Regions from separate parts of the Methylibium sp. T29 genome, predicted to be linked through region 2. Evidence: predicted binding sites of a transcription regulator. Region 2 holds the regulator's gene; each other region holds the start of a gene.
The links. Region 2 encodes sigma-54, which starts transcription at its own class of promoters, with help from an activator protein. Its sites were predicted from a motif close to TGGCANGNAANCTGCTTT; they were not measured.

Region 1 (12,103 bases), on a different contig from region 2:
CGCAGGCGCCGGCGGTCGGTGCGCGGGTCAAGGTCGACGGAACGACGCTGCGCGCCGCCTGAGCGCGCGCGTCGAGTCAAAGGGCCCGTTCGTTCAGCCTGCCGCCAGCACGCGGCGGTACTGGATCGCCTCGGCCACGTGGCCGACACCGATGTGCTCGGCACCGGCCAGGTCGGCGATGGTGCGCGCCACCCGCAACAGGCGGTGCTGGCCGCGGGCCGACCAACCGAGTCGCAAGGACGTGGCCTGCATGAACTGCGCCGCACCGGGCTCGATCGCCACGTGTGTGTCGATGCCGTTGCTGTCGAGGAATGCGTTGCTGCAACCCTGGCGCCGGTGCTGCCGTTCGCGCGCTCGTGCGGCACGTTCGGCGACGGCCTCGCTCGGGTCTCCGTCGGGAAGGGCCGACAGCGCCTCGGGGCCGACCGCCGGCACCTCCACCTGCAGGTCGATGCGGTCGAGCAGCGGGCCGCTGATGCGGCCCTGGTAACGAGCCACCATGTCGCTGGAGCAGCGGCAGGTTCTCAATGTGGAGCCGGCGTGGCCGCAAGGGCAGGGGTTCATCGCCGCGATCAACTGGAAGCGCGCGGGGAATTCGGCCTGGCGCGCCGCGCGCGAGATCGTGATGCGACCCGTTTCCAAGGGCTCACGCAGGGCCTCCAGCGCGGCGCGAGGAAACTCCGGCCACTCGTCGAGGAACAGCACGCCGTGATGGGCCAGCGAAATCTCGCCCGGCCGCGGTGGTGATCCGCCGCCGACCAGCGCGACCGCGGAAGCACTGTGGTGCGGGGCACGCAGCACGCGCTCGCGCCAGCGACCGGCGTCGAAGCGTCCCACCAGGCTCAGCACGGCCGCGGACTCCAGCGCCTGTTCGTCGCTCAGCGGTGGCAGCAGGCCGGCGAAGCGCTGCGCCAGCATCGACTTGCCGGCCCCTGGTGGACCGACCAGCAGCACGCTGTGCTGGCCCGCCGCGGCAACCTCGAGCGCGCGCTTGGCGGCGGCTTGCCCCTTCACGTCGCGCAACTCGCCCCACCGGGGTGCCGTCGGCGGACGCGGCCAGGGCGTGGCCGCCGACAGGGGCTGCGCTGCGTCGCCGGGCAGCAGCGCACTGACCACGTCGAGCAAGTGCTTGGCGGAGCGCACCTGCAGTCCTTCGATCAAGGCGGCCTCGCGCGCACTCGGGTCCGGCAGCACCAGCGGGCGTTCCCGGCCCTCATGTCGCGCGGCCAGCGCCATCGCCAGCGCACCCCGTACCGGCCGCAGGTCGCCGGCGAGCGACAACTCTCCGGCGAACTCCAGATCGGCCAGTCGCCCCGCATCGATCTGGCCGCTGGCGGCCAGGATGCCCAGCGCGATCGGCAGGTCGAAGCGGCCCGACTCCTTGGGCAGATCGGCTGGCGCCAGATTGACCGTGATGCGCTGGTTGTGGGGAAACGCCAGGCCGCTGTTCAGCAGTGCGGCACGGACTCGCTCACGCGCCTCCTTGACTTCGGTGTCGGCCAGACCGACGAGCGTGAAACTCGGCAGACCGTTCGCCAGATGCACCTCGACGGTGACTTCGGGGGCATCGAGCCCATCGAGAGCACGGCTGTGGACAACGGCGAGCGACATGTCCGATCGATCATGGCATCGCGCCTCCGCCACCACGAGCCCACCGAAGGGTGGTTGGCTCGCACTTTGGCACCGCAGGGGTGCCAAAAGTTGCAGACATCCCTGTTTTGGGGCGCCACCGATACAAGCGTCCCCGGTTCGGCTCGCGACTCCCTGTTATGGCGCAGTGGCACAGAACCTGCTGAGTCGTCGTTCGTGCTCTGAACCGAGACCTTGTAACCGTCCCGTCCACCCAAGGAGAACGCCATGAAGATGGTGACTGCCATTGTCAAGCCCTTCAAGCTTGACGAAGTTCGTGAGGCCTTGAGCGCTATCGGCGTTCAGGGCATCACGGTGACCGAAGTCAAAGGCTTCGGCCGCCAAAAGGGCCACACCGAGCTGTATCGCGGTGCGGAGTACGTTGTCGACTTCCTGCCCAAGGTCAAGATCGAGGCAGCCGTCGATGACGCCATCGTCGACCGCGTGATCGAAGCGATCGAAGCCTCGGCCCGCACCGGCAAGATCGGTGACGGCAAGGTCTTCGTCACCAACCTCGAGCAGGTGATCCGCATCCGCACCGGCGAAACCGGCAAGGACGCGCTCTGAGCGCTTTCAACAGGAACGAGTCAAACATGAGAAAGCTCATTGCCTCCCTCGCCACGTCGTTGGCGCTCGGCGTTGCGGTACTCGGTTTCGCCGATGTCGCGATGGCCCAGGAAGCTGCATCGGCGCCCGCCGCTGCCGCAGTCGTCGAAGCGGCCGCCGCCGCTACCCCTGCTGCCGAAGCCTCCGCGCCCGAAGCGGCGCCGGCCGCAGCCGCGCCCGTGCCCAACAAGGGCGACGTCGCGTGGATGCTGGTGTCCACGCTGCTGGTCATCATGATGTCGATCCCCGGCCTGGCGCTGTTCTACGGCGGCCTGGTGCGCAGCAAGAACATGCTGTCGGTGCTGATGCAGGTCTTCGTGGTGTTCTCGCTGATCAGCGTGCTGTGGTTCATCTACGGCTACAGCCTGGCGTTCACCGAAGGCAACGCCTACATCGGCGGCTTCGACCGGCTGTTCCTGAAGGGCGTGTTCGATCCCGCCACCGGCGCATTCGCGATGGGTGCCACCTTCAGCAAGGGCGTGGTCATCCCTGAGATCGTGTTCGTCGCCTTCCAGGCCACGTTCGCGGCGATCACCTGCGGCCTGATCGTCGGCGCCTTCGCCGAGCGCATCAAGTTCAGCGCGGTGCTGCTGTTCGTCACGCTGTGGTTCACCTTCAGCTACACGCCGATCGCCCACATGGTGTGGTACTGGATGGGTCCGGACGCCTACACCGGCAAGGAAGTGGTTGATGCCATGAATGGCAAGGCCGGCCAGATCTGGCAGTGGGGTGCGCTGGACTTCGCTGGCGGCACTGTGGTGCACATCAACGCCGCCGTCGCGGGTCTGGTGGGTGCCTACATGGTCGGCAAGCGCATCGGCTACGGCAAGGAAGCCTTCACGCCGCACTCGCTGACGCTGACGATGGTCGGTGCCTCGCTGCTGTGGGTGGGCTGGTTCGGCTTCAACGCGGGCTCCGCGCTGGAAGCCGGCAACAGCGCCGCGCTGGCCTTCCTGAACACCTTCTCGGCCACGGCCTGTGCCGTGCTGGCCTGGTGCGTCGGTGAGTCGCTGTTCAAGGGCAAGGCCTCGATGCTGGGTGCGGCGTCGGGTGCGGTGGCCGGCCTGGTGGCCATCACGCCGGCCGCCGGCAACGTCGGCATCGTCGGCGCCATGGTGATCGGCCTCGTCGCCGGCTTCGCCTGCCTGTGGGGTGTCAGCGGCCTGAAGAAGCTGCTCGGCGCGGACGATTCGCTCGACGTGTTCGGCGTCCATGGCGTCGGCGGCATCGTCGGTGCGCTGCTGACCGGCGTGTTCAACTCGCCGGCCCTGGGCGGCCCGGGCTACGTGACCGACTGGGTCACCGCCAGCGTCATCTCGGCGGCCGACTACTCGATCGCCTCGCAGGTGTGGATCCAGGCCAAGGCCGTGCTGCTGACCATCGTCTGGTCGGGCGTGGTCTCGGTGGTGGCCTACAAGATCACCGACCTGGTGATCGGCCTGCGCGTTAGCGAGGATGCCGAGCGCGAAGGCCTCGACATCACCTCGCACGGCGAGACCGCGTACCACAAGTGATCTCTCCGTGAGTTGCCCCGTGCCGGCCCACGCCGGCCGGGGCTTGCAGCCAGGCCGCCTTCGGGCGGCCTTTTTTATGGCCGGACTTGCAAGCAGCGCGCGAACCGCCACCTGCCTAGAATCCCGTTTCCGGTTACGCCAAAGGCTTGCTCCATGGTCCCCCACCTCATTACCGCCCTGAACGGACCGATCAACGAGCTGGAGCAGCGCATCCTCGAGTCCATGCCGGCGATCGAGCGCTGGTTCCGTCTCGAGTGGATGGAGCACACGCCGCCGTTCTACAGCTCCGTGGACGTGCGCAACGCCGGCTTCAAGCTGGCGCCGGTCGACACCAACCTCTACCCCGGCGGTTTCAACAACCTCACGCCCGAGATGCTGCCGCTGGCGGTGCAGGCGGCGATGGCGGCGATCGAGAAGATCTGCCCCGAGGCGAAGAACCTCCTTCTGATCCCCGAGAAGCACACCCGCAACACCTTCTACCTGATGAACGTGCAGCGTCTGGTGCAGATCTTCGGTGCTGCCGGCCTGAACGTGCGGCTGGGGACGCTGGACGACAGCATCACCGAGCCGACGCGCCTGGCGCTGCCCGACGGCTCCGAACTGACGCTCGAGCCGCTGCTGCGCAGCAAGCGCCGCCTGGGGCTGAAGGATTTCGACCCCTGCACCATCCTGCTCAACAATGACCTGTCCGCGGGCATTCCGAAGGTGCTCGAAGGCCTTCACGAGCAATACCTGCTGCCACCGCTGCATGCAGGCTGGGCGGTGCGGCGCAAGAGCCAGCATTTCCAGGCCTACGAGGAAGTGGCCAAGAAGTTCGCCAAGCTGCTGGGCATGGACCCGTGGCTGATCAACCCGATGTTCGCCAAGTGCGGCAAGGTCAACTTCCAGGACGGCACCGGCCAGGAGTGCGTGCAGAGCCATGCCGACGCGCTGCTCGGCAAGATCCGCCGCAAGTACAAGGAGTACGGCATCCAGGAGAAGCCGTTCGTCATCGTCAAGGCCGATGCCGGCACCTACGGCATGGGCATCATGACGGTGCGCGACGCCAAGGACCTGGACGAGCTCAACCGCAAGGCGCGCAACAAGATGAGCGTCATCAAGGACGGCCAGGAGGTCTCCGAGGTGATCATCCAGGAGGGCGTGCCGACCTACGAACGCATGAACGACGCCGTGGCCGAGCCGGTGGTCTACATGATCGACCGCTACGTGGTCGGCGGCTTCTACCGCGTGCACGCCGAGCGGGGCATCGACGAGAACCTCAATTCGCCGGGGGCGAGCTTCGTGCCGCTGGCCTTCGCCGAAAGCCACCATCTGCCGCGGCCGGGCGAGAAGCCCGGTGCCAGCGCTCCGAACCGCTTCTACATGTACGGCGTGATCGGACGGCTGGCGATGCTGGGCGCCAGCTACGAACTCGAAGCGACCGACCCCGACGCCGAGGTCTACGAGTAGCGCGCGCCGGCTTCGCGCCGAGGCGGCATCGCGTTGCTGCGCTGCAACAACCCAAAGCGGATCCGCCCTGGGACGCAGCGCAGAATGGGGGCCCTCGCCGACCCCGCGCCCATTTCGTGCACTCTCGATCCTCCGATCCACCGACCGGCTCCAAGCTGGCGGCCCTGACCCTCGGCGCCGTCGGCGTCGTTTACGGCGACATCGGGACCAGTCCGCTGTATGCGTTGAAGGAGGTCTTCGCGCACGGGCGCATCGACATCACGCCGGACAACATCTACGGCATCCTGTCGCTGGTGGTGTGGACGCTGACGGTCATCGTCTCGCTCAAGTACGTGCTGCTGATCCTGCGCGCCGACAACAACGGCGAAGGCGGCCTGATCGCGATGCTGGCGCTGGCCTCCACGGCCGTGAAGGAGCGGCCCGCGCTGCGCCGGAGATTGCTGATCCTCGGTGTGTTCGGCACGGCGATCTTCTTCGGCGATGGCGTGATCACGCCCGCCATCTCGGTGCTGTCGGCGGTGGAAGGTCTGGAGGTCGCCGCGCCCGGGCTGCACCGCTACGTGGTGCCGGTGACGCTGGTGGTCCTGACGCTGCTGTTCGCCGCGCAGCGCTTCGGCACCGGCGGCATCGGCAAGTTCTTCGGGCCGGTGACGGCCGTGTGGTTCATCGTGCTGGCGCTGCTCGGCGTGGTGCACATCGTCGAGAACCCGGCCGTGCTGGCCGCGCTGAGCCCGCACTACGCTCTCGCCTTCATGTGGCAGCACCCCGGCACGGCCTTCGTGTCGCTCGGCGCCGTGGTGCTGTGTGTGACCGGGGCCGAGGCCTTGTATGCAGACATGGGTCACTTCGGCAAGCGGCCGATCCGCCTCGCGTGGTTCAGCCTCGTGATGCCGGCGCTGATGATCAACTACTTCGGCCAGGGCGCGATGCTGCTGCAGCGGCCGGAGACGGTGAAGAATCCGTTCTACGAGATGGCCCCCGAGTGGGCGCTCTACCCTCTGATCGTGCTGGCCACGCTGGCGACGGTGATCGCCTCGCAGGCGCTGATCACGGCCGCGTTCTCGGTCACCAAACAGGCGATCCAGCTCGGCTACTTCCCGCGCCTGCGGGTCACCCACACCTCGGTCAAGGAGACCGGACAGATCTACGTGCCGTTCGTGAACTGGGGGCTTTACACCTGCATCGTGCTGGCGGTCGTGACCTTCGGCTCCAGCAGCAAGCTGGCCTCGGCCTACGGCATCGCGGTGACCACCGACATGCTGATCACCACGACGATGACCTTCTTCGTGATCCGCTACAGCTGGAAATACCCATGGGCGCTGTGCGTCGCTGCGACCGGCTTCTTCTTTCTGGTCGATGCGATGTTCTTCGCGGCCAACGCGATCAAGATCCTCGACGGGGGCTGGTTCCCGCTGGCCATCGGGGCGGCCATGTTCACGCTGATGATGACCTGGAAACAGGGGCGCCGGCTGATGAGCGAGCGCCTGCGCGAGGAGGCGATCGACCTGAAGAGCTTCCTGGAGTCGGTGTTCATCAGCCGCCGACGCGGGTTCAGGGCACGGCGGTGTTCCTGGCGGCCGAGCAGGGCAGCACGCCGAACGCGCTGCTGCACAACCTCAAGCACAACAAGGTGCTGCACGAGCAGAACCTGTTCGTCACCGTCAGGCACCACGAGGTGCCGTGGATCCCGTTCAGCAAGCGCTGCGAGATCGAGTCGCTGGGCCACTGCTGCTGGCAGGTGACGCTGAATTTCGGCTTCAAGAACGAACCCGACGTGCCCGAGGCGCTGGCGCTGCTGCGGGGCCGTGGCGTGCAGCTCGACGACATGGAGACCAGCTATTTCCTGTCGCGCGACATCGTCATTCCGACCATCGGCAAGGGCATGGCCATCTGGCGCGAGAAGCTGTTCTGCAGCATGCACCGCAACGCGGCGGCGGCGGCTGACTTCCTGAACCTGCCGACCAACCGCGTCGTGGAGCTGGGCTCGAAGGTCGAGATCTGAGCGGGCCGCGTTACTGCAGCCGCGTCGGCGCGCCGACCAGCTGCACCACCACCAGCCGCACGTTCTTCTGCAGCGCCGAGATCGCCTGCCGGTCGCCCGACAGGTGCTTCAGCAGGCACTGCTGGAACAGGCCGTCGAAGGTCGCGTAGATCACGCTGGCCGGCAGGCGCAGCGGCTCGCCGGCCAGTTCGGCGAAGCGCGACATCACGCGCCACATCATCTTCTCGAGGCTCTTGTCGATCTCTGCCACGTCGGTGCGAAAGCCCTCGTCGAACAGCGATTGCGCGCGCAGGTCGTACCACAGGCGGTGCAGCGGCGCCTCGCGGCGCACCGTCTCGCCGAGGACGGCCAGGAAGCCCGTCATCAGCTCGTCGAAGCTGGTGGCCTCCGCCGTCACCTGGTCGTAGCGCACGACGCAGCGCGCCTTGTACTGGCGCATGCTGCACAGGATCAGGTCGAGCTTGTCCTTGAAGTAGTAGTGCAGCACGCCGTGCGAGAACTCGGACTTCTGCGCGATCTCGCGCAGGCTGGTGCGCGCATAGCCCAGTTCGGCCAGGGCCTGCAGCGCAGCCGCGCCGAGCTCGGCACGGCGCTCGGCGAACTTGTCGACTCGGGGGGCGGCGGCGCGGGTCATGGATCGGTACGGAACGGTCGCGGATGCTGTCCAAGATAGCACAGCGCAAGCCCTGGCCAGTCTGCGGCGCGGAGAATCTGGACGACTGTCCAAAAAATACTTGACGCTTGTCAAGGCCACTCCTAGCATGCATCGAACGGTCGGCCTCCACGACCGACGAGGAGACAGCATGAGCAACAAGAAGCCCGTCGTCGTCTACGGCGCCTCCGGCTACACCGGCCGCCTGATCTGCGAGTACCTTCGCGAGTACGGCATCCCGTTCATCGCCGCGGGTCGCAGCGCGGACAAGCTGCAGACGGCGATGCAGTCCAACGTGCCGGGCATCGAGACCGCGAGCTACGAGATCGCCGAGGTGCCGCACAGCGTTGCGGCGCTGACCGAGCTGTTCCGCGGCGCGTCGGTGGTGCTGAACACCGTCGGACCGTTCGCGAAGTTCGGCCCGGAGGTCGTCGAGGCCTGCCTGGCCGCCCGCTGTCACTACACCGACACCACCGGCGAGCAGGACTGGCTGATCACGCTCGACGAACAGTACGGCGCCCAGTTCGCCGCCGCCGGCCTGCTGCTGTCGCCCGGCCTGGCGCACATGTACACCACCGGCGAGATCGCCGCGCAGCTGTGCCTCGAGACGCCGGGGCTCGACACGCTCGACATCGCCGTGTTCTGGGGCGGCAGCCCGACGATCGCGTCGACGCAGACCATCCTGGTCAATGCTGCGACGTCCAAGGCCTACTACCTCGACCAGAACAGGTACGTCGAGTGGCAGCCCGACGCGGGTCTCTACAACGTGACCATCCCGGGCCAGCACGAGGCCGCGCTGGCGCTGCCCTGGGGCGGCACCTCGCATCCGGTGTGGTTCAAGCGCGACCCGCGTGTGGCCACCGTCAAGGTGCTGGGCGGCGTGTTCAACAAGCCGCTGATGCAGGGCGTGCCGCTGATCGTCGCGGCGGCGCTGAAGGCGACCGAGGGCATGAACCCCGAGGAGCGCTACGCCGCGCTGGCCCAGACGGCTGCCGGCGTGATGAATACCATGCCACCACGCGAGAACCCGCGTCTCAACAAGTCGGTCGACTCGGTCCACGCGTCCGGCCCGCTGGTGCGCGCGCACTGCGTGATCTTCGGCAACTGCAACTACAAGCAGACCGGGTTGCTGCAGGCGTTTGCGGCGGCCTCGCTGCTGCAGCAGGCGCCCCGGCGCGTCGGCTTCGCCTCCGGCTGCCAGGCCTTCGGACATCACGAACTGCTCGGCGCCCTGCGCAGCTTCGGCCTGGTGCAGGCGCCGATCCTGACCGTCCACCGCTAGGCCGCGCGATGCGACTGGTCGACTACCTCGACAAGGGCGCCCAGCTCAGCGCTGACGCGCCCTGCCTGACCATGGGCGACGCCGACCTGAGCTACGCCGACGTGCAGCGCATCAGCCACCGCGTCGCCCGCGGCCTGCAACGCTCGGGCATCGCACCGGGCGACAAGGTCGCGGTGCTGTCGAGCAACCACGCGCTGGCCTTCGCCTGCGTGTTCGGCATCTCGCGCGCCGGCGCCGTGTGGTGCCCGATCAACCCGCGCAACGAGGCGAGCGAGAACCGCTACGTGCTCGACGCCTTCGACTGCGCCTGTGTCATCTTTCACAGCAACTATGCGCCGATGGTCGAGCAGATGCGCGCCGGCCTGCCCAAGCTGCGGCTGCTGGTCTGCCTCGATCAGCCGGCGCCGTTCGCGGCGGGCTTCGGCGACTGGCTGCATGGTCTTGGCGACGAGCCGCTGCACGTCGAGCCGCCCGACGACCTGGCGATGATCGCGGGCACCGGCGGCACCACCGGCAGTCCCAAGGGCGTGATGCTGACCGGCCGCAACCTCGAGACGATGTCGGCGCTGACGCTGATGGGCTATCCGTTCGACGGGCGGCCTTCCTACCTGGCGCTGGCGCCGCTGACCCATGCGGCCGGCGTGCTGTGCCTGCCGGTGATGGCGCTGGGTGGCCGCGTGGTCATCATGCCGAAGCCCGATCTGGGCGAGTTCCTCGCGCTGATCGAGCGCCACCGCATCACCCACACCTTCCTGCCGCCGACGCTGATCTACATGCTGCTGCAGCACGAGCGCCTGGCCACGGCGAGGCTCGATTCGCTGCAGTGCTTCTGGTATGGCGCGGCGCCGATCTCGGCGGCGCGGCTCGAGGAGGCGTTGACCAAGATCGGCCCGGTGATGGCGCAGCTGTTCGGGCAGACCGAGGCGCCGATGATGATCTCGATGATGTCGCCCCGCGAGCACTTCCAGACCGACGGCGCGGTAGCGCGCGCGCGCCTGTCGTCGGCCGGCCGGCCCGGCCCGCTGGTCCAGGTGGCCACGATGGACGGCGAGGGCCGCCTGCTGCCCACCGGCGAGACCGGCGAGATCGTGGTGCGCGGCTCATTGGTGATGGCCGGCTACTACAAGGATCCCAAGGCCACGGCCGAGGCCGGCCGCCACGGATGGCACCACACCGGCGACATCGGCCGGCTCGATGCCGACGGCTTTCTCTTCATCGTCGACCGCGCCAAGGACATGATCATCACCGGCGGCTTCAACGTCTACTCGGTCGAGGTCGAGCAGGCGCTGATGCAGCATCCCGACGTGCAGGACAGCGCGGTGATCGGTCTGCCCGACGACAAGTGGGGTGAGCGCGTGGTGGCGGTGTTGCAGCTGCACGCCGGCCGCAGCGTGAAGCCCGAGGACATCCAGGCCTTCGTCAAGGCCCGCATCGGCAGCGTCAAGTCGCCCAAGCAGGTCGAGATCTGGTCCGACCTGCCACGTTCCAAGGTCGGCAAGGTCTTGAAGAAGGACATCCGTGCCTCGTTGCTGAAGCCTGCAGAATCGAGTTGAGCTGCCTTCCAGCCACCGCACCCATCGGAGAGCCGCCATGGCCAACAGAGTCTGCATTGCCGGCGTGGGCATGATCGCCTTCGCCAAGCCCGGCGCCAGCGAGCCCTATCACCTGATGGCCGCGCGGGCCGGTCGCCAGGCCCTGGCCGACGCCGGCATCGGCTACGACGCGCTGCAGCAGGCCTACGTGGGCTATGTCTATGGCGACTCCACGAGCGGCCAGAAGGCGGTCTACGAGCTCGGCATGACCGGCATCCCGGTGATCAACGTCAACAACAACTGCTCGACCGGCTCGACCGCGCTGTTCCTGCGCGCCAAGCGGTGGAGAGCGGCGCCGCCGACTGTGTGCTGGCGCTCGGCTTCGAGCAGATGAAGCCCGGCGCGCTCGGCACGGTGTTCGACGACCGGCCCAGCCCCTTCGAGGACTTCGACCGCGAGGCCGAGGCCTTGGTGGGCATGCCGGAGCTGCCGCTCGCGCTGCGCTACTTCGGCGGGGCCGGCCTCGGCCACATGCAGAAGTACGGCACGCCGCTGGAGGCCTTCGCCCGGATCCGCGCCAAGGCCAGCCGCCACGCCGCGCGCAACCCGCTGGCGCTGCTGCGCAAGGAGCTCAGCACCGAGGACGTGATGAACGCGCCCATGCTCTGGCCCGGCGTGATGACGCGCCTGATGGCCTGCCCGCCCACTTGCGGCGCGGCGGCGGCGGTGCTCGTCTCCGAGGCCTACGCCAGGAAGAACGGCCTGCGCACCGACGTGGCGATCCGCGCCCAGGCCATGACCACCGACCGGCCCGACACCTTCGACAGCCGCGACATGATGAAGGTGGTGGGGGCCGGCATGAGCCGTGCCGCTGCGCAGAGCGTCTACGAGCAGGCCGGGATCGGTCCCGAGGATCTGGACGTGGTGGAACTGCACGACTGCTTCGCGCACAACGAGCTGATCACCTACGAGGCGCTCGGCCTGTGCCCCGAGGGCGGCGCCGCCGCCTTCATCGACGCCGGCGACAACACCTACGGCGGTCGCGTGGTCACCAACCCCTCGGGCGGCCTGCTCTCCAAGGGCCATCCGCTCGGCGCCACCGGCCTGGCGCAGTGCTACGAGCTGACCCACCAGCTGCGCGGCACGGCCGAGCAGCGCCAGGTCGACGGCGCGCGCGTCGCGCTGCAGCACAACCTGGGGCTGGGCGGGGCGTGCGTCGTGACCTTGTACGAAGCGACCGCCTGAGTCTGCAGGCGGCGCGGCGCCGGCGCTGAAGACGCGGGGCTGCGCCTGGCGCGGCCGTGCGCCGGGATACTCCGGCCATGCTGCGCCGCTTCGTCACCGACTTCTCGCTCTCCGCCGCCACTGCCGGCTTCGTGGCCACGCTGGTCGGCTTCACCAGCTCGGTCGCCATCGTGTTCCAGGCGGCGCAGTCCT
Region 2 (4,499 bases):
GGTGTCGACATACAGCGTGGCGTGCTCGGGCGCCAGGTGCAGCAGCAGCGGCAGGTCGGGGCGGCGGGTGTCGACGCTCGGGCGCGCGCCGAGCGCGTCGCGCATCGCGTCGCAGACACCGTCCTTGATGCGCAGCGCGGCGAAGTTCAGGCTCTTGAGCGGCGCGCGCTGCGCGGTCACGTCCACCTTCAGGGTCTGCGTCGGCGTGATCCAGTCGGGCCAGCGCGGGCTGCGGGCCAACGCGTACAGGTCGTCCTCGCTGCGGTAGGGCGCATCGGCCACCTGCCACAGCACGCGCTGGGCGAGCCGGCTGCCGAGGTTGAGTGCCATCGCCTCGCGCGGGCCGCCGCGCACCATCACGCCGCCGCGCTGCGTCTGCGCCGCCGCGCCCGGCAGCAACCGGGCAACCTCGTCGGCGAGCAGCGCCTCGACGCCGGCCGCGCAGGGGAGGAACAAGGAGGACGGCGGGGCGTCGGGCGGAAGGGCGACGTTCATGCGTGCAGAGGGGTTCGAGGGTTGCGCTCGCGCCTCGGTCGACACCGGGCGGGGCGCTGGGTCTTGTTGCCGGTTCGGGCCCGAGACCTCGTCGTCACATCATCGTGCGCCGCAGGTTGGCCGGCGCGATCTTCAGCGCCTCGCGGTACTTCGCCACCGTGCGGCGTGCCACCTGGATGCCCTGCTCTTCCAGCATGCTGCTGAGCTGGCTGTCCGACAGCGGCTTCTTGGCGTCCTCGGCACTGACCAGCTGCTTGATCAGCGCACGCACCGCGGTGCTCGACGCATTGCCACCGGCCTCGGTGTTGAGCGAGGAGCCGAAGAAGTACTTCAGCTCGAAGGTGCCGTAGGGCGTGGACATGTACTTGGCGGTGGTCACGCGCGAGATGGTCGACTCGTGCAGACCCAGCTCGTCGGCGATCTCGCGCAGCACCAGCGGCTTCATCGCGATCGCGCCATGGCTGAAGAAGGCCTTCTGGCGCTCGACGATGGCCTGCGACACGCGCTGGATGGTGTCGAAGCGCTGCAGGATGTTCTTCATGAACCAGCGCGCCTCCTGCAGCCGCGAGCTCAGGCCCGCGCCCGATTCGGTGCGCGCGCCCCGCTGCTGCTTGATGGCCTGGGCGTAGAGGTCGTTGATGCGCAGCTTGGGCATCACGTCGGGGTTGAGCACCACGCGCCAGCCGCGGCCGGCCTTCTGCACGATGACATCGGGCACGATGATGTTGGCCTCGGCCTTGGTGAAGGGCCGGCCGGGCTTGGGCTCGCAGCGCACGATCAGCGCCTGCGCGGCCTTCAGCAGCTCCTCGTCGGCGCCGGTGGCGGCCATCAGCTTCTTGCCGTCGCGCCGCGCCAGCAACTCGAGGTGGTACTTGCAGATCAGGATCGCGATCATCTGCGCCTCACAGCGCGGTCCGGCCCGCAGCTGCAGCGTCAGGCACTCTGACAGGTCGCGCGCACCGACGCCCAGCGGCTCCAGGTTGTGCAGCCACTTCAGCGCGCAGCGCAGGCGGTCGAGCAGCTCCTCGACCGCGATGTCGTCCTCGTCGCCGGCCAGGCGCTGGGCGATCTCTTCCAGGGGGTCGGCCAGGTAGCCGTCCTCGTCGAGCGATTCGATCAGCACCATCACCGCGCCGCGGTCCTCGTCGCTCAGGCGCATGCCGCGCAACTGGTCGCGCAGGTGGTCCTGCAGGCTCACCCCGGCGCTGCTGCGCTCCATGGGGTCGAACTCGTCGCTGTCGTTGTTGCCGGCCTTGCCGGGCGTCTCGCGGATGCCGTCGAAGTCCTCGCGCTCGGTGCCGTTCTCCCAGTCCTCGCGCTCGGTGGTGCCGAACTCGGCCGCATCCACCGCGACCGGCTCGGGGTCGGCGGCCACCTCGGACCCCGAGCCCTCCCAGGCGTCATCGGCCTGGCGCTCCGTGGCCGTGGCGCGCTCCACCGGCGCGTCGAACGGGGTCGGCGCATCTTCCTCCACTTCGAGGAAGGGGTTCTGCTCCAGCATCTGCTCGACTTCCTGGTGAAGCTCGAGCGTGGAAAGCTGCAGCAGCCGGATCGACTGCTGAAGCTGCGGCGTGAGCGCCAGATGCTGCGAAAAACGGACCTGCAGGGAAGGCTTCATCACATCCTGAAGTGCTCGCCGAGGTAGACCTTGCGGACGTCGGCGTTCTCGACGATCTGCTCGGGGGTGCCTTCGGCCAGCACGCGTCCTTCGCTGATGATGTAGGCGCGGTGGCAGATGCCCAGGGTCTCGCGCACGTTGTGGTCGGTGATCAGCACGCCGATCCCGCGGCTCTTGAGGAAGCCGATGATTCGCTGGATCTCGATCACCGCGATCGGATCGACGCCGGCGAACGGCTCGTCGAGCAGGATGAAGCGCGGCTGCGTGGCCAGCGCGCGGGCGATCTCGACGCGCCGCCGTTCGCCGCCCGACAGTGCCGGTGCCGGGCTGTCGCGCAGCTTGTCGATCGACAGGTCGTGCAGCAGGCCGTCGAGCAGCTCGTCGATGCGTGCCTTGGTGTAGGCCTTGCCGCGTTCGTCGAACTGGAGCTCCAGCACCGCGCGGATGTTCTCCTCGACGGTGAGCTTGCGGAAGATCGAGGCCTCCTGCGGCAGGTAGGACAGCCCGAGGCGCGAGCGCTGGTGGATCGGCAGGCGCTCGATCGGCGCGCCGTCGATGCGGATCTCGCCGGCGTCGGCGCGCACCAGGCCCACGATCATGTAGAAGCTGGTGGTCTTGCCGGCGCCGTTCGGGCCCAGCAGGCCCACCACCTCGCCGGCCGCAACGGCCAGGTGCACGTCCTTGACGACCTTGCGGGCGCCGTAGCTCTTCTGCAGTCCGCGAGCCTCCAGGCGGCTCGCCATCGCCGTGTTCATGGCCGCGTCCCCGCCCCGGAGTTGGCGCCGAAGCCGGGTTCTCGCGCGGCGTCAGCACGCCGCGCACCCGGCCTGGCGCGGCCGCGGAGGCCGGGCCGCCGAGCACCTGGAAGACCTCGGTCACGTTGTCGTAGGAGATGGTGTTGCCGGCCACCTCGTCGGCCAGCGTGCTGCCGCGGAAGCGCCGCAGCACGGCCTGGTTCACGAGCCGCACGGTGTCGCCGCGGCCGTCGTACTCGAGGCGCTCGGCCTCGCCCTCGATGTACTCGTCGTTGCTGCCGCGCTTCTGGCGGAAGTAGGCACGCTTGTTCGGCCAGCCGGTCGCCACCGCGGACTGGTAGCCTCGGGACTCTGGCGCACCTCCACGCGGTCGGCGCGGATGACGATGCTGCCCTTGGTGATCTCGACGTTGCCCGACAGGATGTTCAATTGCTTGACCTCGTCGACCCGGGCCGAGTCGGCAGTGAAGGCCAGCGGCTGGCTGCGGTCAGCCTTTTCGGCGGCGAAGGCCGGCAGCAGGGCCAGCCCCAGCACCGCCAGGACGGCCCGGCAAACAGCTGCGCCAGCAAGGTGCACCGCGATGCAGGATAGGGGGTCGGAGCGGACATGGAGGGAATCGGCATGAATCTTGCTGCCGATTCTAGGGTGAGTTCGATCGCTTGCCACGGCCGGCCGCCGCTCCGACGGCCGCTGTCGCGTCGACGCCAAACGAGGGTCAGCCGCCCTTGCGGATCTGCGCGATCAGGTGGTCGGTGATCGCCAGCGCGCGGTCGTTGCTGCCGGCCAGCGAACCCGAGGTGTAGTAGGACCCGTTGATGCCGATCGCCGGCGTGCCGTCGATCTTGTAGCCGGCCGACAGCGCGGCGGCCTGGCGGGCCTTGGTCTGCACCGAGAACGAGTTCATCACGTCGAGGAACTTGGCCTTGTCGACGCCATTCTTCGCCACGAAGTCGCCGATCGCCTCGGGCGTGTTCAGCGGATTGCGTTCGACGTGCATCGCGGTGAAGACCTTGCGGTGCAGGGTGTCGACCAGCCCCAGGGCCTCGATCGCGAAGTACAGCTTCTGGTGCAGCACGAACGGCACCTCGCGGAAGGCGACCGGCAGGCGCCGGAAGGTGATGTCCGGCGGCAGCTTCTTGACCCAGGATTCGAGCATCGGCTCGAAGGCGTGGCAGTGCGGGCAGCCGTACCAGAAGAACTCCACGACCTCGAGCTTCTTCGGGTCCTGCGTCGGCTGGCGCTGCGACAGCTTCACGTAGTCCTTGCCCTCGACCGGACCGCCCTGGGCGTGGCCGAAGGCCGGCAGCAGTCCGACGCAGGTGGTGGCCAGCGACAGGGTCGTGAAGTCACGACGGTTCATGAGCATCCTTTCAGCGTTCAGACAGACGCAGCGGTGGAGTCATCCCCACGCCGCGAAGTTCATTTCTGCACCCGCACCAGCGCCGACACCATGCCGGCGCCGTCCAGCGTTTCCTTCACCTTCTCGGCCTCGGCGCGCTGCACGAACGGGCCGACGCGCACACGGTACATCGTCCGGCCCGATTGCTCGCGCTCGGTGATCTTGGACTCGAAGCCCTGGATCGCCAGCTTGGCGCGCTGGGCCTCGGCTTCCTCGGTGCGCGCGTAGGCGC
Region 3 (12,103 bases), on a different contig from region 2:
ATGACGGCAAGATGTTCGTCACGGCGTCTTACTCGCGGATCTACGCGCTGGACGTCAAGACCGGCACCAAGCTCTGGAAGTATGAGCACCGCCTGCCCGAAGGCATCATGCCCTGCTGCGATGTGATCAACCGCGGTGCCGCGCTGTACGACAACCTGGTCATCTTCGGCACGCTCGACGCCCAGCTCGTCGCGCTCGACCAGAAGACCGGCGACGTGGTCTGGAAGGAGAAGATCGACGACTACGCGGCCGGCTACAGCTACACCGCCGCCCCGCTGATCGCCGGTGGCCTGCTGCTGACCGGTGTGTCCGGCGGCGAATTCGGCATCGTCGGACGCGTCGAGGCGCGCGATCCCAAGACCGGCAAGATGGTCTGGATCCGCCCGACCGTCGAAGGTCACATGGGCTACAAGTTCGACAAGGACGGCAACAAGACCGAGATCGGCATCTCGGGCACGACGGGCAAGACCTGGCCGGGCGACATGTGGAAGTCGGGCGGCGCGGCCACCTGGCTGGGCGGCACCTACGACGCCAAGACCGGCCTGGCCTACTTCGGCACCGGCAACCCCGGCCCGTGGAACAGCCACCTGCGTCCCGGCGACAACCTGTTCTCGTGCGCGACGGTCGCGATCGACGTCAAGACCGGCCAGATCAAGTGGCACTATCAGACCACGCCGCACGACGGCTGGGACTTCGACGGCGTGAACGAGTTCGTCACCTTCGACATGGACGGCAAGCGCGTCGGCGGCAAGGCCGACCGCAACGGCTTCTTCTACGTGATCGACGCCGCCAACGGCAAGCTCGAGAACGCTTTCCCCTTCGTCAAGAAGATCACCTGGGCCACCGGCATCGATCTGAAGACCGGCCGTCCCAACTACGTGCCGGAGAACCGTCCGGGCGACCCGACCGCGGGTGCCGACGGCAAGAAGGGCAACTCGGTGTTCGCGGCGCCGTCCTTCCTTGGCGGCAAGAACCAGATGCCGATGGCTTACTCGCCGGACACCAAGCTGTTCTACGTGCCGTCGAACGAGTGGGGCATGGAGATCTGGAACGAGCCCGTGACCTACAAGAAGGGCGCGGCCTACCTGGGCGCCGGCTTCACGATCAAGACGATCAACGACGAGTACATCGGCGCGATGCGTGCGATCGACCCGAAGACCGGCAAGACCGTCTGGGAAGTGAAGAACAACGCGCCGCTGTGGGGCGGTGTGCTGACGACGGCCGGCAACCTGGTGTTCTGGGGCACGCCGGAAGCTTCCTGAAGGCCGCCGACGCGAAGACCGGCAAGGTCGTCTGGGAATTCCAGACCGGTTCGGGAGTCGTGGCGCCGCCGGTCACCTGGCAGCAGGACGGCGAGCAGTACGTCTCGGTCGTTTCCGGCTGGGGCGGCGCCGTGCCGCTGTGGGGTGGCGACGTGGCCAAGAAGGTCAACTTCCTGGAGCAGGGCGGCACCGTGTGGGTGTTCAAGCTGCCGAAGTGAACTGAGCGAGTACCACGCCCGGGATGACCGGGCGCGTTGCACGGCACGGACGCTCGCGCGTCCGTGCCGTTTTTCGTGGCCGACCGGTACCGTTCTCACGGCCTGCGGGATTCCAGGAAGGTCTTCAGCGACCACACGGCTTCCTGCGTCAGCACGCCTTCCCAGGGCGGCATGTGCGTCACGCCGACGCGGATCTTGCCGCGCAGCACCGATTCCTTGAAGTAGTGATCGTTGTCGCGCAGGCAGTGACGGCGGGCGGCCAGGTCCTTGATCTTGGCGAAGCAGTAGCTGTCGAGGCGCCGCAGGTCGGTGCCGACGTGATGGGTGGCATTGCCGTCATCGCCATGGCAGCGGGCGCAGGCCTGATTGAAGAGCGCGCGCCCGATCTCGGCGACCTGCGCGTCGCCGCGATAGGGGTTGTCTTCGCGCCATGGCGCGCCAAGCACCGGCAAGGCCGAGAGATCGATGGTCACCGGCGTCGTGATCGGTTCTGTCGACCCCTGCTGCGCCGCGACGCCGGCCGCGCCGATCAGGGCGGCGGTCAGCGCTGTCGTGCGAAGGGCCGTTGCGACGCCGCGGGGAATGCTCGTGATGGGTGAGTGCATGGCCTACCAGTCCGTGGGGCAACCGGTGCATTGATCGAAGGTCGAGTCCGGGAAGATGGCGAAGCGCAGCACGTTGCCCTTCATCGTCGCGCCGGTGAAGTTCACGGTGCTGAACTTGCCCTCCTGCAGGTTGGCGTCGACGATCTTCGCGCGCACGAACCAGGAGAAGGCGGCGCGGACCATCTCCAGATTCGCGCCGGTGAAGTCGGCATCGCTGAAGTCGCAGCGCATCACGCGCGCGAACTCCAGGTCGCGCCGGCCAGATTCGCGCCGCGGAAGGTGGCGGTGGGCGCATTGATCTTGCCGAGCTTCGCCCCGGCCAGATTCGCGCCGTCGAGATTGGCACCGGCCAGGTTGGCGACGCGCAGGTCCGCGCCGGCCAGATTGGCGCCACGCAGGTCGGCACCGGCCAGATTGCGGGCCGACAGATCGGCGCCGCGCAGGTCGACGCCGGGGCAGCGCGTGTGCGGCCAGATGCCGCAGCCGTTGAGGTAGTCGGGCGCGGCGGCGTTGCCGTCGTCTTCCGTCGCCTGGACGGGTCGAACGCCGGCGAGGGCCGCCGTCAGCGTCACCAGCACGGCGACTGCGTGCAGCGATCGCAGGGATGAGGAGGTCATGTTGTCGTCGGCCGAAGGGGAGTGAGGACGAAGGGGCGGGCCGGCGGGGTCGCCGGTCCGCCCCTCACGAGCGGGGTCTGCCTACTTGGGCAGCTTGAAGACCCACATCGAGCCGCCCTGCGTGACCTTCTTGGTCATCTCGGCCATGTCACCGCCCCACAGGGGCACGGCGCCGCCGTAGCCCGACTGGATGCCGACGTACTGCTCGCCGTCCTGCTCCCAGGTCACCGGGACCGAGACCACGCCCGAGCCGGTCTGGAACTTCCACAGTTCCTTGCCGGTCTTGCTGTCGAAGGCCTTCACGTAGCCGTCGGAGGTGCCGGTGAACAGCAGGCCGCCGGCCGTCGTCATCGTGCCGGCCCACAGCGGGAGCTTCTCCTTGTGTTCCCACGCGATCTTGCCGGTCACCGGGTCGATTGCCCGCAGCGTGCCGACGTGGTCCTCGTACAGCCGCTTGATGCGGAAGCCCTGGCCGAGGTAGGCCGAGCCGGCCTTGTAGGTCAGGTGCTCGGTCCAGTAGTCCATCGCCCAGTGGTTCGCCGGGATGTAGAACAGGCCGGTGTCCGGGCTGTAGCTCATCGGCATCCAGTTGGTGCCGCCCAGGAACGGCGGCGACACGAAGATCGACTCGCCCTTGTCGGCGCCGGGCTTGGGGGCCGGCGGACGGTTGTTGTTCTCGATCGGCTTGCCGGTCTTCAGGTCGAAACCCTTGGCCCAGGTGATGCCGTCGACGAACGGCCACGCACCGAGCAGCGCGGTCGGCTTGTTCGGATAGCCGGCGCCGGTCGCGAGCTTCTCGCGGTCGGTCACGAAGAAGAAGCCGTTGCGGTCGGCATGCGCGCCGGCCTTCACCAGCTTGCCGGACTTCGGGTCCTTGTACTCGAACAGCACGATCGAGTTGTTGCCCGAGAAGTCCCAGGCATCGTTCGGCGTGTGCTGGAAGAAGCCCTTGAGTTCGCCGGTCGACGCATCGACGTAGGCCTGACCCGAGGTGAACAGGCTGTCCCAGTTGCGCGGGTCGTCGCCTTCCTTCGTGCGCTTCCAGGTGTTCCACGGCGCCGGGTTGCCGGTGCCGATCACGATGGTGTTGTTCTCGGCATCGAACGACGCGGTCTGCCACGCGCGCCGCCGCCCTGGTGCCACGCCTCGACCAGCTTGCCGTCCTTGTCACGCGGCCACGAGGGGGCCTTCGCATCGCCGGTCACCGTGCTGTCCTTGCCGTTCAGGCGGCCCATGTGGCCCTCGACCATCGGGCGAGCCCAGACCTCGGCGCCGGTGTCGGGATCGCGTGCGAACAGCCATCCGACGACGCCGAACTCGTCGCCCGACGAGCCGTGGATCAGCAGCACGCGACCGGACTTCTTGTCCTTCACGATGAAGGGCGCGCCGGTCATCGTGTAGCCCACCTTGTGGTCACCGAACTTCTCGTTCCACACCACCTTGCCGGTGGCGCGGTCCAGCGCCACGACGCGTGCGTCGAGCGTACCGAAGTAGACCTTGTCGCCGTAGATGGCGGGGCCGCGGTTGACGACGTCGCAGCACGGACGGATGTCGTCGGGCAGGCGGTGTTCGTAGGTCCACAGCTGCCGGCCGGTCTTCGCGTCGAGCGCCGTGAAGCGAGAGTAGGAACTGGTCGCGTAGATCACGCCGTCATGCACCAGCACCTGGCCTTCCTGGCCGCGCTGCTTTTCGCCGCCGAAGGAGTGGCTCCATGCCGGGACGAGCTTCTGCACGTTGGCGGTCGATATCTGCTTCAGCGGGCTGTAGCGTTGGGCCTTCAGGCCCAGACCGTAGCTCAGGACGTCGGTGCTCGTGCGGTCGTCGTTCGAGATGTCTTCCCAGGTGACGTTCTTGACGGCGTGCGCACCCTGGGACAGTCCCAGGACGGCCAGCGCCGCTGCGACGGACAGGGCGTGACGGACGGGATGCTTGCTCATCGGTATCTCCTCATGTTGTGGTGTACGAGCGAGCCGGAGTCTAGGAAGCGGGGTCCACGGTGTATCGGGAGATCGCCCGCGCGAGATCGGGAGATCCTCCCGCTCGCCGCGATCGGGTCAGGAATGACGATTGCTGCCTGCCCGGTGTGCATGCGATCGACGTAGCAAAGGAGACACCCATGGACTTGAGCAAGCGCCTCGTGGTCTGGCTCGCCTTGCTCGCGGCGCTGTGGCTGGGGATCACGCTGGTCTACACCGCCGTGGCGCTGCGCTCGGGCATCCAGGACGAGATGCAGGGCGCCAACGCGGTGGTGGAACTGCTGTCGACTGCTGCGGAGGCAAACCTCGGCGACGCGCACAGCCAACTCCGGCTGCAGGCCCTGCTCGCGGAGGGGCATGCACGGCACCTGCGGGTGCGCTGGGCCGATGAGCCGAGTCAGGACAACCTGGAGCAGGTGTCACTGCTCCACGACTACGCTCGCCGGCTGGCGCCCGCGGGAAAGCCCGTGGCCCAGCACCGCATCGCGATCGGTCCGCGAACGCTGATCGTCGAACCGGCGCCCGACAGCGAGATCGACGAGGTACTGGGCGATGTGCTGCCGTTGCTGCTGCTGTTGCTCGTGGCCGGCGGGGCGATGCTGTTCGGCGTGTGGTGGATCGTGCGCCAAGCGCTGGCGCCGGCCAGCGTGCTGTGTGCCGGACTGGCCCGGCTGCAGGCCGGCCAGCCGGAACCGGGCTTCCCGGCCTTGAGGCTGCGCGAGTACGCGGCTATCGCGCGGGGCATCGACGAGCTCGCCGCCGGACTGGCCACGGCGCGGTGCGAGCAGAGCCGGCTCACCCAGCGACTGATCGACGTGCAGGAGCGCGAGCGGCGCAGGCTGGCGAGCGACCTGCACGACGAGTTCGGCCAGCATCTGACCGCCATGTCGGCCACGGCTTCGCTGCTTCAGCGCCATGCCGCACGGCTTGATCCGGTAGAGCTGGCGCGCTGCGCGGACCAGATGGTCGCTTCGCTGGGATGCATCCGACTGCAGCTGCGCACGCTCTTGAGCCGGCTGCGGCCGCACGGGCTCGAGGCCGAAGGACTGGCGCACGAACTGGCGGGCTTGATCGATCGGGCCCGGGCTCATCACCCAACGGTGACGATCCGGGCCGACATCGCCGTGCCGCTGCCGGCACTGCCAGAGGATGCCGCGCTCGCGCTCTACCGCAGCCTGCAGGAAGCGTTGACGAACGCCTACCGACACAGCGGCGCCGGCGAAGTGCAGGTTCGTATCGATGTGCCGGCCGTGCAGCGTGTGCGGATGCGGGTGATCGACGATGGCTGCGGCCGCGCCAGTGCGCTGCCGCGGGGTGGCCTCGGCCTGCTCGGCATGCGCGAGCGCCTGGCCATGGTGGGTGGCGGATTGCGACTGGTCGACAACGCCGGTCCTGGCCTGTGCGTCGAAGTCTGGGTGCCGGTGCCGGCCGTCGCCGTCACCGAGTCACTCGAGGGAGAAATGCTTGATACACGTCTTGCTGCTTGACGATCACGCGGTGGTGCGGGCGGGGTACCGGCAGCTCATCGATGCCGAGCCCGACATGTGCGTGGTCGCAGCCTGCGCCACCTCGGCTCAGGCCTGCGAGCAACTGCGCCTGCAGCAGATCGACGTCGCCGTCGTCGATCTCAGCCTGAAGGACGACAGCGGCCTGCAGGCCATCCAGAGATTGCGCGCCCGGCTGGCCTCGCTGCGGATCCTGGTGTTCACGATGCACGCCCAGCAGAGCTATGCACTGCAGGCCTTGCGCGCCGGTGCGCTGGGCTACCTGACCAAGGACTCCGACCCGCAGGCGATGCTGGATGCGGTGCGTCAGGTCGCTCAGGGCCGCCGGGTGTTTTCCAGCGAACTGGTCGAGGCGATGCTCGATCCCCTGGAAGTGGAGCGCGGCGGGCCGCTGCGGCAGCTCACGCCGCGCGAGTTCGATGTGCTGCGGCTGGCCGCCCAGGGCCTCGCGACGCGTGCGATCGCCGAGGCCATGCACCTCGGCGACAAGACGGTGCTGAACTACATGTCGCTGATCCGGCAGAAGCTGGGTGCAGCGAACGACCTGCAATTGCTGCGGCTGGCGGCGCAGAACGGCCTGGTCGAGCTCTGACCACGGCGCGGTGCCGGCGCCGACGCAGATCCGTCCGGACCTGGTTTTCGCCGGCACTGCACCCGGTGGCGCTCAACGGCCGGCGCCTGGCGGCCAGTAGAGCTTGCGGTAGATCGTGTTGCGGCTGATGCCCAGTCGCCGGGCGGCGACCGAGATGTTGCCGCCGGCCTCGGCCAGCGCGCGGCGGACGGTGTCGTGCTCGAGCTGGTGCAGCGTGCTGCGTCCGCCCGGCGCTTCGCCGACCTGGGCGCTGCCGAGGCCGTCGGGTGCTGCCGCGTCCGAGGGTTGCGGGTTAGTGTGCTGGGCCATGCTCACCGGCGGCCGAGAGGCGGCGACCGAGGCGGGCTCCTCGTCCAGTGTGCGACGCGCATCCTGCAGAAAGTCTTCGGACAGGTGGTCGACGGTGATCACGGCATCGTCGCCAGCCATCGCCACCGCGGTGCGCAGCACGGTGGCCAACTGGCGGATATTGCCCGGCCAGCGGCAAGCCTGCATCAGCCGCAACACCTCGGCGTCGAGGCGCAGCAGACGACCACGGCACTCGCGCTTGAGCAGCTTCTCGGTCAGCGCCAGCAGGTCGGTGCGCTCGCGCAGCGCCGGCAACTGCACCACCAGGCCGTTCAAGCGGTAGTACAGGTCCTCGCGAAACTGCTTGCGGTCGATCAGTTCTCGCAGCGGTTGATGGGTCGCGCTGATGACCGACACATCGACCGGCAGCGCCCGCGTGCCACCGAGCGGCGTGACCTCACGTTCCTGCAGCACCCGCAGCAGCCGCGCCTGCAGGCCCAGCGGCATGTCGCCGATCTCGTCGAGGAACAGCGTGCCGCCGTGCGCCTGCAGGACCTTGCCCACGGCGCCCTTGCGGCGCGCGCCGGTGAACGCGCCTTCCTCGTAGCCGAACAGCTCCGACTCGATCAGGGTCTCGGGGATCGATGCGCAGTTGACGGCAATGAAGGGGCCGCTGGCGCGGCGCGAGCCCTGGTGGATCGCGCGGGCCAGCATTTCCTTGCCGGTGCCGGTCTCGCCCTGGATCAGCACCGGGATGTCGCGGTCGAGCACTCGCTTGACGCGCGTGACCACGTCGTCCATGCGCGCATCCCCGGTCTGCAGCTGTCGCAGGCTCGGCGACGGCGGCACGGCATTGGGATGGGCCGTCGGTTCGCGAGCGGTGTCGGGCAGCGCGTCGCGGGCGGCCGGCTCGCGGGCCGCCTCGTGGGCGAGCGCCTCCGGCTGATCGTCACGGGCGCGGCCCAGTTGGTGCCAGCCGGTGCCATTGAAGCGGGCGTTCGCATGGATCTGGCGGCCGTCGGGCAGGCTCAGCTCCAGTGGCGTCGACAGCGTCGAGCCGAAATGGTCGACCAGCGCTCCGAGCGACACGCCGAACAGGCCGGTGACCGTGTTCATCCGCAAGGCCGCGCCCGACAGGCGCAGCATGTCCAGTGCGGCGCGATTGGCGGCCAGCAGCTTGCCGTCCTGCCCGACGGAGACGATGCCTTCCATCAGCGTGCCGAGATAGTCGCGACGCAGGTGGAAATGCAGGCGCAGGGTCTGGTGGCTGTCCTCGATCAGCCAGTGGTTCTGGATCATGCGCGCCGACATCTTCACCAGGCCCATCGTGTGGACGTGGAAGGAGTGGTGATCGCCGCTGACGTCGAGCACGCCGACCAGGTTGCCGCGCGGATCGAAGATCGGCGAGGACGAGCAGGTCAGGAACTGGTTGGCGTGGACGAAGTGCTCGTCGGCATGCACGATGGTCGGCGTTTCGGTGACCAGCGCGGTCCCGATGGCGTTGGTGCCCTTGCTCGATTCGCTCCAGTTGACGCCCGGCGCCAGCGCGACCTTGGACGCACGCGTCAGGAAGTCGTCGTGACCGATCGAATGCAGCACCGTGCCCTGCACGTCGGTCAGCAGCACCATGCTCTGCGTCGCGAGAATCTGCTCCAGCAGCATCTCCATCACCGGCACCGCATGGAGCGACAGACAGCGGTTGCGCTCCCGGGCCACCGCCAGATCCGAGCGCATCAGCGGGGTGTGGTCCGGCGGCCGGATCGGGCTCAGCCGCAGCGAGGCACAGCGTTCATGCGACTGCGCGATGGTGTCGACGTGACCCGGGTCCGGCGGCAGCCAGACGCTCGTCGCGGAATGGCCGAACCCGGACGGGCGCCGGCTGTCACGCTGGGCAGCGCGCGTGGCGGTGGGGGATGCGGTCATCGTGTCTCCTTGGGGGCGTCAGCCTCTCGGGCGGCCGGCAGCCGCCTCTGCTGTGTGTCCATTGCCTAGGCGTTTGAACGCCTTGTCGTCACTGCCTGAATCGTCCCCCTGTCACCGTGCCAGCCTGGCCCTGCGGCACATCCATGGGGAGCGTCAGTATGCTCCAGTGTGGAGCAAAATGACGGTGTGAACCGTCACGAGCAGGGGTTCGGGGCAGAACTGTGGCGATGGCACATCACTTGCACCCTCGGACTGTCCCTCTGATTTGGAGCATCTTTCTATGAACTTTCGTACCCAGTGCCTGCGCCATCTCGTCGCGCTGAGCCTGATCGCCGGCGCCGCGGGCGCCTACGCCCACGGGGACGTCACGCCGCAGGCCGTCGATACCCAGTCGCTCCCCGCGCTCGGTGATACATGGCGCGCCGAGAATCCGTACCGCAAGAACGACGAGGCCATCAAGATCGGCACCTCGGCCTATAACCAGAACTGTGCCCGCTGCCATGGCCTGGAGGCCATCTCCGGCGGGATCGCTCCCGATCTGCGCAAGCTCGACGGCGAATGCGCCACGCTGAAGGACGACAAGAAGAAGGCCGCCTGCGTGAAGGAAATGGACGAGTATTACGCCACCACGGTGCGCCACGGACGCACCCGCAACGGCGCCGTCTACATGCCGCCGTTCGAGGGCGTGATGCAGCAGGAAGCGGTCTGGGCCATCAAGAGCTACCTCGAAACCCGCCGCGAGAAGCCGCTGTGATCTCCCGTCGCCGGTTGCTGGGGGCCTCCGCGGCACTGGCGCCGCTGTCCGCGCCGCTCCGTGCCGAGGGCAGCGCGCTGGAACGCGTGCGGCGCAGCGGGAGGCTGGTGGTGGCGGTCTACCAGGACATGCCGCCGTTCAACCTGAACGGTCAGGGCGTCGATGTCGATCTGGCCGCGGTGCTGGCCGACAGCGTGGGCGTGCCGCTCAGCCTGTTGCCGATCCCGGCCGGCGAGAGCGTCGGCGACGACCTGCGCAACGCCGTCTGGCGCGGCCACTACCTCGGCTGGGGTCCGGCCGACGTGATGCTGCATGTGCCGATGGACCGCCCGCTGATCGAGGCCAATCCGCAGGTGGAGGTGTTCGGCGCCTACTACCGCGAGACGGTCATGCTGGCCTGGGACAGCGAGCGCGGTCCGACGCCCGAGACCATCGAGGCCCTGCGCGGGCAGAAGATCGCGGTGGCGGGCGTGTCCCTGCCGGGCTACCTGCTGGCCAGCGCCGACTCCGGCGCCCTCCGCGACACGCTCAGCACCCAGCACGCCGACGGCGTGGCAGCGGCGAAGACCCTGCTCTCCGGCGAGGTGGTGGCGGCCGCCGGCCTGGCCTCCGAACTGGAGGCGACGCTCGCCGGCCAGCCGCGCTACAAGATCGTGCCGCTGCCGCCGATCCCGCGAGCGCCGCGCAACGGCTGGGTGGTCGGCTGTGCCGTGAAGCGCGGCGCGACCGACCTGGCGCAGGTGATGCAGCGCCGCCTGATCGACCTCAACAACGGCACAGGCCTGCGCGATCTCTTCCGGCGCCACAACGTCGTCTGGCGCGGCTGATCGCCGCCGACCGGCCTCGGCGCCGGTCAATAGCTGCGGCCCTTGCGGTATTGCGCATGGGCGCGCCGCGCCAGCGGGCTGACGGCGGCGATCGCCGCCTGCGACGCGCCCGCGTGCGCATGGCAGACCGCGAGGCCGAGCGCATCGGCTGCGTCCCGGCTCGGCTCACCGGGCAGCGACAGCAGCCGCGCCACCATGGCCTGCACCTGCTCCTTGCGGGCGTGGCCGTGGCCGACGATCGCCTTCTTCATCTGCAACGCGGTGTACTCGGCCACGGCCAGATCGCCCGACACCAGCGCCGCCAGTGCCGCGCCCCGGGCCTGACCGAGCAACAGCGTCGATTGCGGATTGACGTTGACGAACACGATCTCGACCGCGGCGCAGTCCGGCTGGTAGCGCGCCGCGACCTCGCGCACACCCTCGAAGATGATCTTCAGCCGCCCCGGCAGGTCGCCGTTCGGCAGCGCGTCGGTGCGTACCGTGCCGCTGGCGATGTAGTGCAGCCGCGACCCCTCGCACTCGACCACGCCGAATCCGGTGGTGCGCAGCCCTGGATCGATGCCGAGGATCCGTGTCGCCATCAGAAGCTCAGGTTGAAGTACCAGCGCACGGAATGGAAGAACACAGGCGCCGCGAAGCACAGCGGCGCCACGCGGTCGAGCAGGCCCACCGCACCGGTGACCGAGGCGCGGTTGCCCCAGTAGTGCACGCCGGCGTCGCGCTTGAGCGCCTTCATCACGAACTCGCCCATCGTGCCGCAGGCACTGGCGATCAGCGCCATCACCATCGCTTGCCCCGGCTTGAAGGGTGTGATCCAGTACAGCAGACCGCCGACGATCGCCGCCACCAGCGCGCCGATCAGCCAGGCACGGTAGCTGAAGCTGCGGCTGATGTGGCGCGCCACGGGGCGGCGGCGCAGGCGCCGGCTCGCGGCCTCCTGAGCGATGTGGGCCACCGCGACCACCAGCACCAGGAAGAACACCAGGAAGGCCCCGCGATCCTCGCGGTTCGGAAACTGCAGCAGCAACAGCGCCGGTGTATGGCTCATGCCGTAGACGCAGACCATGATGCCCCACTGGATCTTCGCGTTGCGCTCGAGGAAGCGCTCCGGGTCGCCGGCCAGCGCGCTCACCACCGGGATCGCCAGGAAGATGTAGACCGGAATGAAGACCGAAAACAGGTCGAAATTGCGGTTGGCCACCAGCAGGTACTGCAGCGGCAGCACGATGAAGAAGGCCAGGATCAGGCTGCGGTGATCGCTGCGCCGCGTGTGCATCAGAGTGATGTACTCGCGCAGCGCCAGGAAGCTGAGCACGCCGAACAGCAGTGTCGCCCCCGCCGCACCCGACACCCAGGCGAGCCAGAACACCGAGGCGCCGATCCACAGGGCGCGCAGCTCGCGCTTGAACCGTTCGTGCCGGTCGCGGCTCTCTTCACCGCGCTCGCGCAGCGAGCGCAGCAGGGCCACGGCGCTGATCAGCAGCAGCGCGCCGAACACCAGCAGGAACAGCAGGCCCACCTGCTGCGAGGCACTGA

Region 1: the regulator sigma-54 is predicted to act here: its motif matches at 1,779-1,796, upstream of x551_RS10750 (P-II family nitrogen regulator).
Region 3: the regulator sigma-54 is predicted to act here: its motif matches at 9,215-9,232, upstream of pedF (cytochrome c-550 PedF).

The regions. Positions count from the first base shown of each region.
Region 1 covers NZ_AZND01000072.1:301-12,403, forward strand. The annotation lists gene x551_RS10745 (YifB family Mg chelatase-like AAA ATPase) at 94-1,611, opposite strand; gene x551_RS10750 (P-II family nitrogen regulator) at 1,858-2,196, shown strand; gene amt (ammonium transporter) at 2,223-3,749, shown strand; gene gshA (glutamate--cysteine ligase) at 3,903-5,198, shown strand; partial or broken gene x551_RS10765 (potassium transporter Kup) at 5,315-7,200, shown strand; gene x551_RS10770 (TetR/AcrR family transcriptional regulator) at 7,211-7,834, opposite strand; gene x551_RS10775 (DUF5938 domain-containing protein) at 8,004-9,134, shown strand; gene x551_RS10780 (long-chain fatty acid--CoA ligase) at 9,143-10,687, shown strand; partial or broken gene x551_RS10785 (lipid-transfer protein) at 10,725-11,911, shown strand; gene x551_RS10790 (benzoate/H(+) symporter BenE family transporter) at 11,989-12,103, shown strand, end outside.
Region 2 covers NZ_AZND01000243.1:112-4,610, reverse strand. The annotation lists partial or broken gene x551_RS18535 (THUMP domain-containing protein) at 1-495, opposite strand, end outside; gene x551_RS18530 (RNA polymerase factor sigma-54) at 590-2,113, opposite strand; gene lptB (LPS export ABC transporter ATP-binding protein) at 2,113-2,868, opposite strand; partial or broken gene lptA (lipopolysaccharide transport periplasmic protein LptA) at 3,044-3,402, opposite strand; gene x551_RS18520 (thiol:disulfide interchange protein DsbA/DsbL) at 3,584-4,228, opposite strand; partial or broken gene x551_RS18515 (SPOR domain-containing protein) at 4,288-4,499, opposite strand, start outside.
Region 3 covers NZ_AZND01000023.1:4,309-16,411, reverse strand. The annotation lists partial or broken gene x551_RS05510 (PQQ-dependent methanol/ethanol family dehydrogenase) at 1-1,480, shown strand, start outside; gene x551_RS05505 (c-type cytochrome) at 1,576-2,085, opposite strand; gene x551_RS26425 (pentapeptide repeat-containing protein) at 2,089-2,316, opposite strand; gene x551_RS26420 (pentapeptide repeat-containing protein) at 2,316-2,663, opposite strand; partial or broken gene x551_RS05495 (methanol/ethanol family PQQ-dependent dehydrogenase) at 2,784-4,639, opposite strand; gene x551_RS26975 (ATP-binding protein) at 4,819-6,165, shown strand; gene x551_RS05485 (response regulator transcription factor) at 6,143-6,775, shown strand; gene x551_RS05480 (sigma-54-dependent Fis family transcriptional regulator) at 6,848-8,986, opposite strand; gene pedF (cytochrome c-550 PedF) at 9,267-9,740, shown strand; gene x551_RS05470 (ABC transporter substrate-binding protein) at 9,737-10,567, shown strand; gene ruvC (crossover junction endodeoxyribonuclease RuvC) at 10,594-11,148, opposite strand; gene x551_RS05460 (phosphatidate cytidylyltransferase) at 11,148-12,103, opposite strand, start outside.